Regions from separate parts of the Viridibacillus sp. FSL R5-0888 genome, predicted to be linked through region 2. Evidence: a T-box and tRNA genes for the amino acid it is inferred to sense, from the RefSeq annotation. Region 2 holds a T-box; the other regions hold tRNA genes.
The links. The T-box of region 2 lies ahead of argS (arginine--tRNA ligase). A T-box ahead of a tRNA ligase gene usually reads a tRNA of that ligase, here a tRNA-Arg.

Region 1 (3,478 bases), 1.7 Mb from region 2:
TTCAATGTCGTTTTATCCAGTTTTCAAAGAACAATATTGGTGGAGCCTAGCGGGATCGAACCGCTGACCTCCTGCGTGCAAGGCAGGCGCTCTCCCAGCTGAGCTAAGGCCCCAAAAAAAGAAAAATGGTGGGCCTAAATGGACTCGAACCATCGACCTCACGCTTATCAGGCGTGCGCTCTAACCAGCTGAGCTATAGGCCCCTTTTTCGGAAAAATATAAGGTTTTATAAACCTTCAAAACTGAACGCAAGACGTTAATCGACAGATCCAAGATCTGTTTCCGTAATTATCCTTAGAAAGGAGGTGATCCAGCCGCACCTTCCGATACGGCTACCTTGTTACGACTTCACCCCAATCATCTATCCCACCTTCGGCGGCTGGCTCCATAAAGGTTACCTCACCGACTTCGGGTGTTACAAACTCTCGTGGTGTGACGGGCGGTGTGTACAAGGCCCGGGAACGTATTCACCGTGGCATGCTGATCCACGATTACTAGCGATTCCGGCTTCATGTAGGCGAGTTGCAGCCTACAATCCGAACTGAGAACGATTTTATGAGATTAGCATACCCTCGCGAGTTAGCGACTCTTTGTATCGTCCATTGTAGCACGTGTGTAGCCCAGGTCATAAGGGGCATGATGATTTGACGTCATCCCCACCTTCCTCCGGTTTGTCACCGGCAGTCACCTTAGAGTGCCCAACTAAATGATGGCAACTAAGATCAAGGGTTGCGCTCGTTGCGGGACTTAACCCAACATCTCACGACACGAGCTGACGACAACCATGCACCACCTGTCACCAATGTCCCCGAAGGGAAAACTCTATCTCTAGAGCGGTCATTGGGATGTCAAGACCTGGTAAGGTTCTTCGCGTTGCTTCGAATTAAACCACATGCTCCACCGCTTGTGCGGGCCCCCGTCAATTCCTTTGAGTTTCAACCTTGCGGCCGTACTCCCCAGGCGGAGTGCTTAATGCGTTAGCTGCAGCACTAAGGGGCGGAAACCCCCTAACACTTAGCACTCATCGTTTACGGCGTGGACTACCAGGGTATCTAATCCTGTTTGCTCCCCACGCTTTCGCGCCTCAGTGTCAGTTACAGACCAGAAAGTCGCCTTCGCCACTGGTGTTCCTCCAAATCTCTACGCATTTCACCGCTACACTTGGAATTCCACTTTCCTCTTCTGCACTCAAGTCTCCCAGTTTCCAATGACCCTCCACGGTTGAGCCGTGGGCTTTCACATCAGACTTAAGAAACCACCTGCGCGCGCTTTACGCCCAATAAATCCGGACAACGCTTGCCACCTACGTATTACCGCGGCTGCTGGCACGTAGTTAGCCGTGGCTTTCTAATAAGGTACCGTCAAGGTACGTTCAGTTACTAACGTACTTGTTCTTCCCTTACAACAGAGTTTTACGATCCGAAAACCTTCATCACTCACGCGGCGTTGCTCCATCAGACTTTCGTCCATTGTGGAAGATTCCCTACTGCTGCCTCCCGTAGGAGTTTGGGCCGTGTCTCAGTCCCAATGTGGCCGATCACCCTCTCAGGTCGGCTATGCATCGTTGCCTTGGTAGGCCATTACCCCACCAACTAGCTAATGCACCGCGGGCCCATCTAGTAGTGACAGCCGAAACCGCCTTTCAGCATTTTGCCATGTGACAAAATGGATTATTCGGTATTAGCCCCGGTTTCCCGGAGTTATCCCAATCTACTAGGTAGGTTGCCCACGTGTTACTCACCCGTCCGCCGCTAAATCAGAAGAAGCAAGCTTCTTCATCATTCGCTCGACTTGCATGTATTAGGCACGCCGCCAGCGTTCGTCCTGAGCCAGGATCAAACTCTCCATAAAAGTAGTTTGAAAGCTCATTAGCTTTGCTAGCGTATCATCCGAAGATGATATCTATTTTTGTTTTGATCCACCAACAGAGTTGATGTTCAAAAACATTTATTGATTAACGTCTTGCATGTTCAGTTTTCAAGGTTCATAAGATATATATGGTGGAGCCTAGCGGGATCGAACCGCTGACCTCCTGCGTGCAAGGCAGGCGCTCTCCCAGCTGAGCTAAGGCCCCGTATGGGTATAAGTAATAATGGTCGGGAAGACAGGATTCGAACCTGCGACCCCTTGGTCCCAAACCAAGTGCTCTACCAAGCTGAGCTACTTCCCGTTAATGGCGCGCCCGGCAGAAGTCGAATCCACAACCTTCTGATCCGTAGTCAGACGCTCTATCCAATTGAGCTACGGGCGCATATATTATCACTTGTATTAAATTAAAAGAAATGGTGCCGAGGACCGGAATCGAACCGGTACGGTAGTCACCTACCGCAGGATTTTAAGTCCTGTGCGTCTGCCAGTTCCGCCACCCCGGCATATTTTGGAGCGGAAGACGAGGTTCGAACTCGCGACCCCCACCTTGGCAAGGTGGTGTTCTACCACTGAACTACTTCCGCAATATGCTGATAAACTTAAAAATTATGGTGCGGGTGAAGGGAGTCGAACCCCCACGCCTTGCGGCGCTAGATCCTAAGTCTAGTGCGTCTGCCAGTTCCGCCACACCCGCATATAATGTTTTTTAAAAAATGGTGAGCCATGTAGGATTCGAACCTACGACCCTCTGATTAAAAGTCAGATGCTCTACCAACTGAGCTAATGGCTCAAATAAAATGAATGGTGCCGGCGAAAGGAGTCGAACCCTCGACCTACTGATTACAAGTCAGTTGCTCTACCAACTGAGCTACACCGGCAATGTTTATTTGAAAAATGGTGGAGGATGACGGGATCGAACCGCCGACCCCCTGCTTGTAAGGCAGGTGCTCTCCCAGCTGAGCTAATCCTCCATATTATTCGCCTAGCAACGTCCTACTCTCACAGGGGGAAACCCCCAACTACCATCGGCGCTAAAGAGCTTAACTTCCGTGTTCGGCATGGGAACGGGTGTGACCTCTTTGCTATCGTCACTAGACTATTTTAAGACAAGAATTATTATATCACTTCACTTAGCTAAAAGCAAGTGTTTTTTAAACTTTTTTAATAAGTTTTTCTTGTTCTCTCAAAACTGGATAAATTACATTGAAGTTTGTTAAGTAAAATTTGGTTAAGTCCTCGATCTATTAGTATTCGTCAGCTCCGTATGTCGCCACACTTCCACCTCGAACCTATCTACCTCATCGTCTTTGAGGGATCTTACTTACTTGCGTAATGGGAAATCTCATCTTGAGGGGGGCTTCATGCTTAGATGCTTTCAGCACTTATCCCGTCCACACATAGCTACCCAGCGATGCCCTTGGCAGAACAACTGGTACACCAGCGGTGTGTCCATCCCGGTCCTCTCGTACTAAGGACAGCTCCTCTCAAATTTCCTACGCCCACGACGGATAGGGACCGAACTGTCTCACGACGTTCTGAACCCAGCTCGCGTACCGCTTTAATGGGCGAACAGCCCAACCCTTGGGACCGACTACAGCCCCAGGATGCG
Region 2 (3,478 bases):
GAACTTAAATAATTAGTTCTACCTCCTGAACCGTTTAAACATGGTAACTTTTTGACTTCAAGATTACTTTACGTCTCAATAGTATACGATTAAAATATTTGTGTCAATAATATGAATTTCTTAGTTTTGAAGAAAAACAGACTTGTATTTTTTAGGAGTTTGTATGAGACCATCATTTAATTCATAGAATTTGTAGTTAGTTAATTAATGGTTGATATTATGACTAGGTTATATATTAGCTGGCTAAATTAATGGGTATGTGAAAAATGGAAGAATGTAATTTTTCTAAAGTAAAAGATAGAGAGGTTTAATCTGCTTTAAGTTGATGGTCAGTTCAACTTGAATTATTAACGTATGAAGACTTGTTATTATATATAGGAAAGAACGTAATAAATAGGAGTTTTGTAGATTTAATAAATAGGAAGGTATTATACAAAAAGTTTATCAAATAGTTGTAATTGATTTGACTATTGCCAAACATGAAGGGAAATTTTTTGGAAATACTCATCTAAAATGAAAGAATATTAAAGTGGAGAAATTCGAGGAATTCGAGTGTGTTTTTTGTGATTTTACAACAAAGTGTTATGACTAAGTACTAATTGAAATTTCTATGACAAACAGTTGAATTTTTTATTAAAATTTTGATTTATACCAAAAATTGGTTTGAAATTTTTATGTGAAAATAAATTTCTAGTTATATTTTTTTCTCAAACATTGACTTATTTACAAATTAAATATACCATAGTTACAATTTAATAAAAAAATTCTTTGATAAAGAGAGTAGTTTATGAGGATATGTCAAGCGAGTTAGGGATGGTGGGAGCCTAATACATGGAACATGAATGAAGCGCACTTTGGAGAAACTTTTTGAAATAGCAGTAGAAAAGATCGGGGAGTCACCTCGTTAACAATTGAAAGTGGTCACATATTGTGGCAACCAGAGTGGTACCACGGGATCTATGCTCTCGTCTCTTGTTTTGAGACGGGGGCTTTTTTTATGGCTTTCTGTACCATTACGGCAGAGTATCAACGGAAATTTTGTTTGGAACGAACAATGTTTTTATTATTTGAGGGGGAAATAGAATGGAAGACAAACAATTGATAATCAATACATTATTTGAAGCAGTAGAAGGTCAATTAGCAAAGAGTGATATTGAACAAACAATTGAAAAGCCAAAGTATGCACATTTAGGTGATTATGCTTTTCCTTGCTTTGCATTAGCGAAAATTTTCCGCAAATCACCAAATATAATAGCTAAAGAAATAAGTGAAAAAGTTAACAATGACATTATTGAAAAGGTTGAAGCTGTTGGTGGATATGTGAATATTTTTCTAAAGCAATCGGAAATCTCGAAAGGTGTATTATCTAGCATAGTTTCCTCTCAATCTGCATACGGACAACAAAAATTTGGAGAAGGTCAAACGATTACGATTGATTTTTCATCCCCTAATATTGCAAAGCCTTTTTCAATGGGGCATTTACGGTCAACAGTTATCGGTAATGCAGTAGCTAATATTGCAGAGAAAAATGGTTATGAAGTAGTACGCATCAATCATTTAGGAGATTGGGGTACTCAATTTGGCAAGCTGATTGTCGCTTATCATTTATGGGGGAATAAAGAGCTGATTGAGCAGTCTCCAGTACGTGAATTACTGAAGATATATGTCAAATTTCATGAAGTAGCAGATCAAGATGACTCATTGAATGATCAAGCACGTGCAGCATTTAAAAAGTTAGAGCAGGGTGATGAAGAAGCACTGCAATTATGGCAATGGTTTAGAGAAGCATCGCTAAAGGAATTTGAACAGGTCTATGCATTACTTGGCATACGTTTCGATTCGTTTGCGGGCGAAGCATTTTATAATGATAAAATGGAGAGAGTTGTTGAATTATTAGCTGAACAGGGACTTCTTGAAGTATCGGACGGTGCAATGGTTGTAAATTTAGAAGATATGCCACCATGTTTGATTAAGAAAACGGATGGCACAACTTTATATGCGACCCGTGATTTAGCTGCTGCCCTATATAGAAATGAAACTTATAATTCAACAAGATCATTTTACGTAGTGGGAAATGAACAATCTCTACATTTTAAACAGTTATTTAACGTACTAGAGAGAATGGGGTATGAGTGGGCAAAAGAGTTACAGCATATTCCGTTTGGCATGATGTTAAAAGACGGCAAAAAAATGTCTACTCGTAAGGGGAAAGTTGTATTACTTGAAGAAGTATTAAATGAGGCTATCCAATTAGCAGGCAAGAATATTGAGGAAAAAAATCCAAACCTAAAGCAAAAAGAAGAGATAGCGAAAGTGGTAGGAACAGGAGCAGTAATCTTCCACGATTTAAAAAATCATCGTATGAATGATATTGAGTTTTCGCTTGAAGAAATGTTGAATTTTGAAGGGGAGACAGGTCCTTATGTTCAATATACGTATGCACGGATTTGCTCACTTCTACGAAAAGGTCAGTATAGTACTGAGGTCAGCCAATTTGAGGGGTTATCTGATGAGGCTTGGCCAGTTGTCATCTCACTAAAAGGTTTCCCTGAAGTTGTGGCAAAAGCACTTGAACTTGCGGACCCTTCGCAAATTGCCAAGTATTTAATCGAACTTTCAAGAGCATTTAATAAGTATTATGCCCACACAAGAATACTAGAAGACAAAGCTACAATGCAGGTGAAACTAACATTATGTGCTTGTGTTGCTATCGTGATTGAAGAAGGTTTGCGTTTATTAGGAATTCAGGCACCGAAAGAGATGTAGCTAATACTAATATTCAGAGGTGAGGAACGAATGAATTACCAATATATATTATTTGATTTAGATGGCACATTAACGGATCCAAAAGTCGGAATTACAAAAAGTGTCGCATACGCATTAGAAAAGCTGAATATAGAAATAGTCGATTATTCAAAATTAGATTTTTTCATAGGACCACCTTTGCAAGAGTCTTTTCAGGCTTATTACGATTTAACTGAACAACAAGTAAATGAGGCAATCGGTTATTATCGTGAAAGATTTCAACAGCACGGCTTATATGAAAATGAAGTCTATCCAGGAATCGAAACACTTCTTGAAACTTTAAAGAAAAAAGAAAAAACACTAGCTGTTGCCACATCTAAGCCAACTATCTTTGCTGAGAAAATTTTGCAGCATTTTAAACTGGATCAATATTTTGAAGTAATAGTAGGAAGTAATTTAGATGGTACTAGAATTGCATAGGCTGATGTAATTCATGAAGTACTTTTACAACTATCTTCTCCAGATAAAAGTGAAGTCATTATGATTGGTGACCGTAAGCATGATTTAATCGGGGCGAAGAAGGAAGGCATAGCCAATATTGGTGTCCTTTATGGGTACGGTAGTAAAGAGGAATTGGCATTAGAGGAACCAACTTATATTGTAAATAATATAGAAGAACTAGACTCTATATTAAATAATTAACATATTTAACACGTAAAAACGCTTGGATAGT
Region 3 (3,478 bases), 1.5 Mb from region 2:
TAACTCGCCGGTTCATTCTACAAAAGGCACGCTATCACCCATTAACGGGCTCTAACTACTTGTAGGCACATGGTTTCAGGATCTATTTCACTCCCCTTCCGGGGTGCTTTTCACCTTTCCCTCACGGTACTGGTTCACTATCGGTCACTAGGTAGTATTTAGCCTTGGGAGATGGTCCTCCCAGATTCCGACGGAATTTCACGTGTTCCGCCGTACTCAGGATACACTCAAGAGAGAATGAACTTTCAACTACAGGGCTGTTACCTGCTCTGGCGGGCCTTTCCAGACCGCTTCGTTTAACTCATTCCTTTGTAACTCCATATAGAGTGTCCTACAACCCCAAGAGGCAAGCCTCTTGGTTTGGGCTATTCCCGTTTCGCTCGCCGCTACTCAGGGAATCGATTTTTCTTTCTCTTCCTCCAGGTACTTAGATGTTTCAGTTCCCTGGGTCTGCCATCAAGACGCTATGTATTCACGTCAAGATACTGCTCCATTACGAACAGTGGGTTCCCCCATTCGGAAATCTCCGGATCAAAGCTCACTTACAGCTCCCCGAAGCATATCGGTGTTAGTGCCGTCCTTCTTCGGCTCCTAGTGCCAAGGCATCCGCCATGCGCCCTTAATAACTTAACCTAAAAGTTAGTTATTAAGCCTAAAAAACTTAATAATAAAAAATGTGTTACTTAATTTGCTTCAATGTCGTTTTATCCAGTTTTCAAAGAACAAGGTTTTGAAGATCATTTTACAATGAGCCTTCAAAACTGAACGCAAGACGTTAATCGACAGATCCAAGATCTGTTTCCGTAATTATCCTTAGAAAGGAGGTGATCCAGCCGCACCTTCCGATACGGCTACCTTGTTACGACTTCACCCCAATCATCTATCCCACCTTCGGCGGCTGGCTCCATAAAGGTTACCTCACCGACTTCGGGTGTTACAAACTCTCGTGGTGTGACGGGCGGTGTGTACAAGGCCCGGGAACGTATTCACCGTGGCATGCTGATCCACGATTACTAGCGATTCCGGCTTCATGTAGGCGAGTTGCAGCCTACAATCCGAACTGAGAACGATTTTATGAGATTAGCATACCCTCGCGAGTTAGCGACTCTTTGTATCGTCCATTGTAGCACGTGTGTAGCCCAGGTCATAAGGGGCATGATGATTTGACGTCATCCCCACCTTCCTCCGGTTTGTCACCGGCAGTCACCTTAGAGTGCCCAACTAAATGATGGCAACTAAGATCAAGGGTTGCGCTCGTTGCGGGACTTAACCCAACATCTCACGACACGAGCTGACGACAACCATGCACCACCTGTCACCAATGTCCCCGAAGGGAAAACTCTATCTCTAGAGCGGTCATTGGGATGTCAAGACCTGGTAAGGTTCTTCGCGTTGCTTCGAATTAAACCACATGCTCCACCGCTTGTGCGGGCCCCCGTCAATTCCTTTGAGTTTCAACCTTGCGGCCGTACTCCCCAGGCGGAGTGCTTAATGCGTTAGCTGCAGCACTAAGGGGCGGAAACCCCCTAACACTTAGCACTCATCGTTTACGGCGTGGACTACCAGGGTATCTAATCCTGTTTGCTCCCCACGCTTTCGCGCCTCAGTGTCAGTTACAGACCAGAAAGTCGCCTTCGCCACTGGTGTTCCTCCAAATCTCTACGCATTTCACCGCTACACTTGGAATTCCACTTTCCTCTTCTGCACTCAAGTCTCCCAGTTTCCAATGACCCTCCACGGTTGAGCCGTGGGCTTTCACATCAGACTTAAGAAACCACCTGCGCGCGCTTTACGCCCAATAAATCCGGACAACGCTTGCCACCTACGTATTACCGCGGCTGCTGGCACGTAGTTAGCCGTGGCTTTCTAATAAGGTACCGTCAAGGTACGTTCAGTTACTAACGTACTTGTTCTTCCCTTACAACAGAGTTTTACGATCCGAAAACCTTCATCACTCACGCGGCGTTGCTCCATCAGACTTTCGTCCATTGTGGAAGATTCCCTACTGCTGCCTCCCGTAGGAGTTTGGGCCGTGTCTCAGTCCCAATGTGGCCGATCACCCTCTCAGGTCGGCTATGCATCGTTGCCTTGGTAGGCCGTTACCCCACCAACTAGCTAATGCACCGCGGGCCCATCTAGTAGTGACAGCCGAAACCGCCTTTCAGCATTTTGCCATGTGACAAAATGGATTATTCGGTATTAGCCCCGGTTTCCCGGAGTTATCCCAATCTACTAGGTAGGTTGCCCACGTGTTACTCACCCGTCCGCCGCTAAATCAGAAGAAGCAAGCTTCTTCATCATTCGCTCGACTTGCATGTATTAGGCACGCCGCCAGCGTTCGTCCTGAGCCAGGATCAAACTCTCCATAAAAGTAGTTTGAAAGCTCATTAGCTTTGCTAGCGTATCATCCGAAGATGATATCTATTTTTGTTTTGATCCACCAACAGAGTTGATGTTCAAAAACATTTATTGATTAACGTCTTGCATGTTCAGTTTTCAAGGTTCATAAATTATATTGGAGCGGGTGAAGAGAATCGAACTCTCGACAACAGCTTGGAAGGCTGTGGTTTTACCACTAAACTACACCCGCATTAATATTATGTTTTTAAAAAATATGGCGCGCCCGGCAGAAGTCGAATCCACAACCTTCTGATCCGTAGTCAGACGCTCTATCCAATTGAGCTACGGGCGCATATCGTATATTATATATTATAAGTGTTTGGTGCGGTCGAGAGGACTTGAACCTCCACCGAGTAAACCTCGACTAGGCCCTCAACCTAGCGCGTCTGCCATTCCGCCACGGCCGCATTTTAATTGAAACATGTAGGTTATATTATATCACCTTAAAACATAATGTCAAGTTAAAATGGTGAGTCATGCAGGATTCGAACCTGCGACCCTCTGATTAAAAGTCAGATGCTCTACCAACTGAGCTAATGACTCGTAGCTAAAATAATGAAAATGGCTGGGGTACCTGGATTCGAACCAGGGCATGACGGAATCAAAATCCGTTGCCTTACCGCTTGGCTATACCCCAAAAATAAATGGCGGTCCGGACGGGACTCGAACCCGCGACCTCCTGCGTGACAGGCAGGCATTCTAACCAACTGAACTACCGGACCATATAAAGATTGGTGACCCCTACGGGATTCGAACCCGTGTTACCGCCGTGAAAGGGCGGTGTCTTAACCGCTTGACCAAGGGGCCATATGGCTCCGAAGGTAGGACTCGAACCTACGACCGTCCGGTTAACAGCCGGATGCTCTACCACTGAGCTACTTCGGAAAAATATGTTGCATTTCGTTACATTTTGTCGTCATCACCTTGTCGACTTTTATTATTATAGACAGGTATTTTGAAAAGGTCAAGCATTTTTCTAAAAAAACTTTCAACCAATTTGTTTAATGTGCCCTAAACACTTGCTACAACGGTATTTTGCGGGGTTCATTCTTTTTTTTCTATCATAGTTTGTACCACA

Region 1: it has a tRNA-Arg gene. The T-box ahead of argS (arginine--tRNA ligase) is inferred to sense a tRNA for this amino acid. The anticodon was not compared.
Region 3: it has a tRNA-Arg gene. The T-box ahead of argS (arginine--tRNA ligase) is inferred to sense a tRNA for this amino acid. The anticodon was not compared.

Annotation. Positions count from the first base shown of each region.
Region 1 is NZ_JBBPAU010000001.1:103,338-106,815, reverse strand. It holds tRNA gene MKY02_RS00555 (tRNA-Ala) at 38-113, opposite strand; tRNA gene MKY02_RS00550 (tRNA-Ile) at 127-203, opposite strand; rRNA gene MKY02_RS00545 (16S ribosomal RNA) at 299-1,851, opposite strand; tRNA gene MKY02_RS00540 (tRNA-Ala) at 1,999-2,074, opposite strand; tRNA gene MKY02_RS00535 (tRNA-Pro) at 2,094-2,170, opposite strand; tRNA gene MKY02_RS00530 (tRNA-Arg) at 2,175-2,251, opposite strand; tRNA gene MKY02_RS00525 (tRNA-Leu) at 2,284-2,372, opposite strand; tRNA gene MKY02_RS00520 (tRNA-Gly) at 2,379-2,453, opposite strand; tRNA gene MKY02_RS00515 (tRNA-Leu) at 2,479-2,563, opposite strand; tRNA gene MKY02_RS00510 (tRNA-Lys) at 2,584-2,659, opposite strand; tRNA gene MKY02_RS00505 (tRNA-Thr) at 2,672-2,747, opposite strand; tRNA gene MKY02_RS00500 (tRNA-Val) at 2,765-2,840, opposite strand; rRNA gene rrf (5S ribosomal RNA) at 2,850-2,965, opposite strand; rRNA gene MKY02_RS00490 (23S ribosomal RNA) at 3,094-3,478, opposite strand, start outside.
Region 2 is NZ_JBBPAU010000001.1:1,852,412-1,855,889, forward strand. It holds T-box leader at 760-976, shown strand; gene argS (arginine--tRNA ligase) at 1,084-2,766, shown strand; partial or broken gene MKY02_RS09205 (HAD family hydrolase) at 2,797-3,447, shown strand.
Region 3 is NZ_JBBPAU010000001.1:365,960-369,437, reverse strand. It holds rRNA gene MKY02_RS01930 (23S ribosomal RNA) at 1-633, opposite strand, end outside; rRNA gene MKY02_RS01925 (16S ribosomal RNA) at 818-2,370, opposite strand; tRNA gene MKY02_RS01920 (tRNA-Gly) at 2,517-2,590, opposite strand; tRNA gene MKY02_RS01915 (tRNA-Arg) at 2,616-2,692, opposite strand; tRNA gene MKY02_RS01910 (tRNA-Leu) at 2,721-2,807, opposite strand; tRNA gene MKY02_RS01905 (tRNA-Lys) at 2,868-2,943, opposite strand; tRNA gene MKY02_RS01900 (tRNA-Gln) at 2,963-3,037, opposite strand; tRNA gene MKY02_RS01895 (tRNA-Asp) at 3,046-3,122, opposite strand; tRNA gene MKY02_RS01890 (tRNA-Glu) at 3,133-3,207, opposite strand; tRNA gene MKY02_RS01885 (tRNA-Asn) at 3,211-3,285, opposite strand; gene MKY02_RS01880 (SprT family protein) at 3,389-3,478, opposite strand, start outside.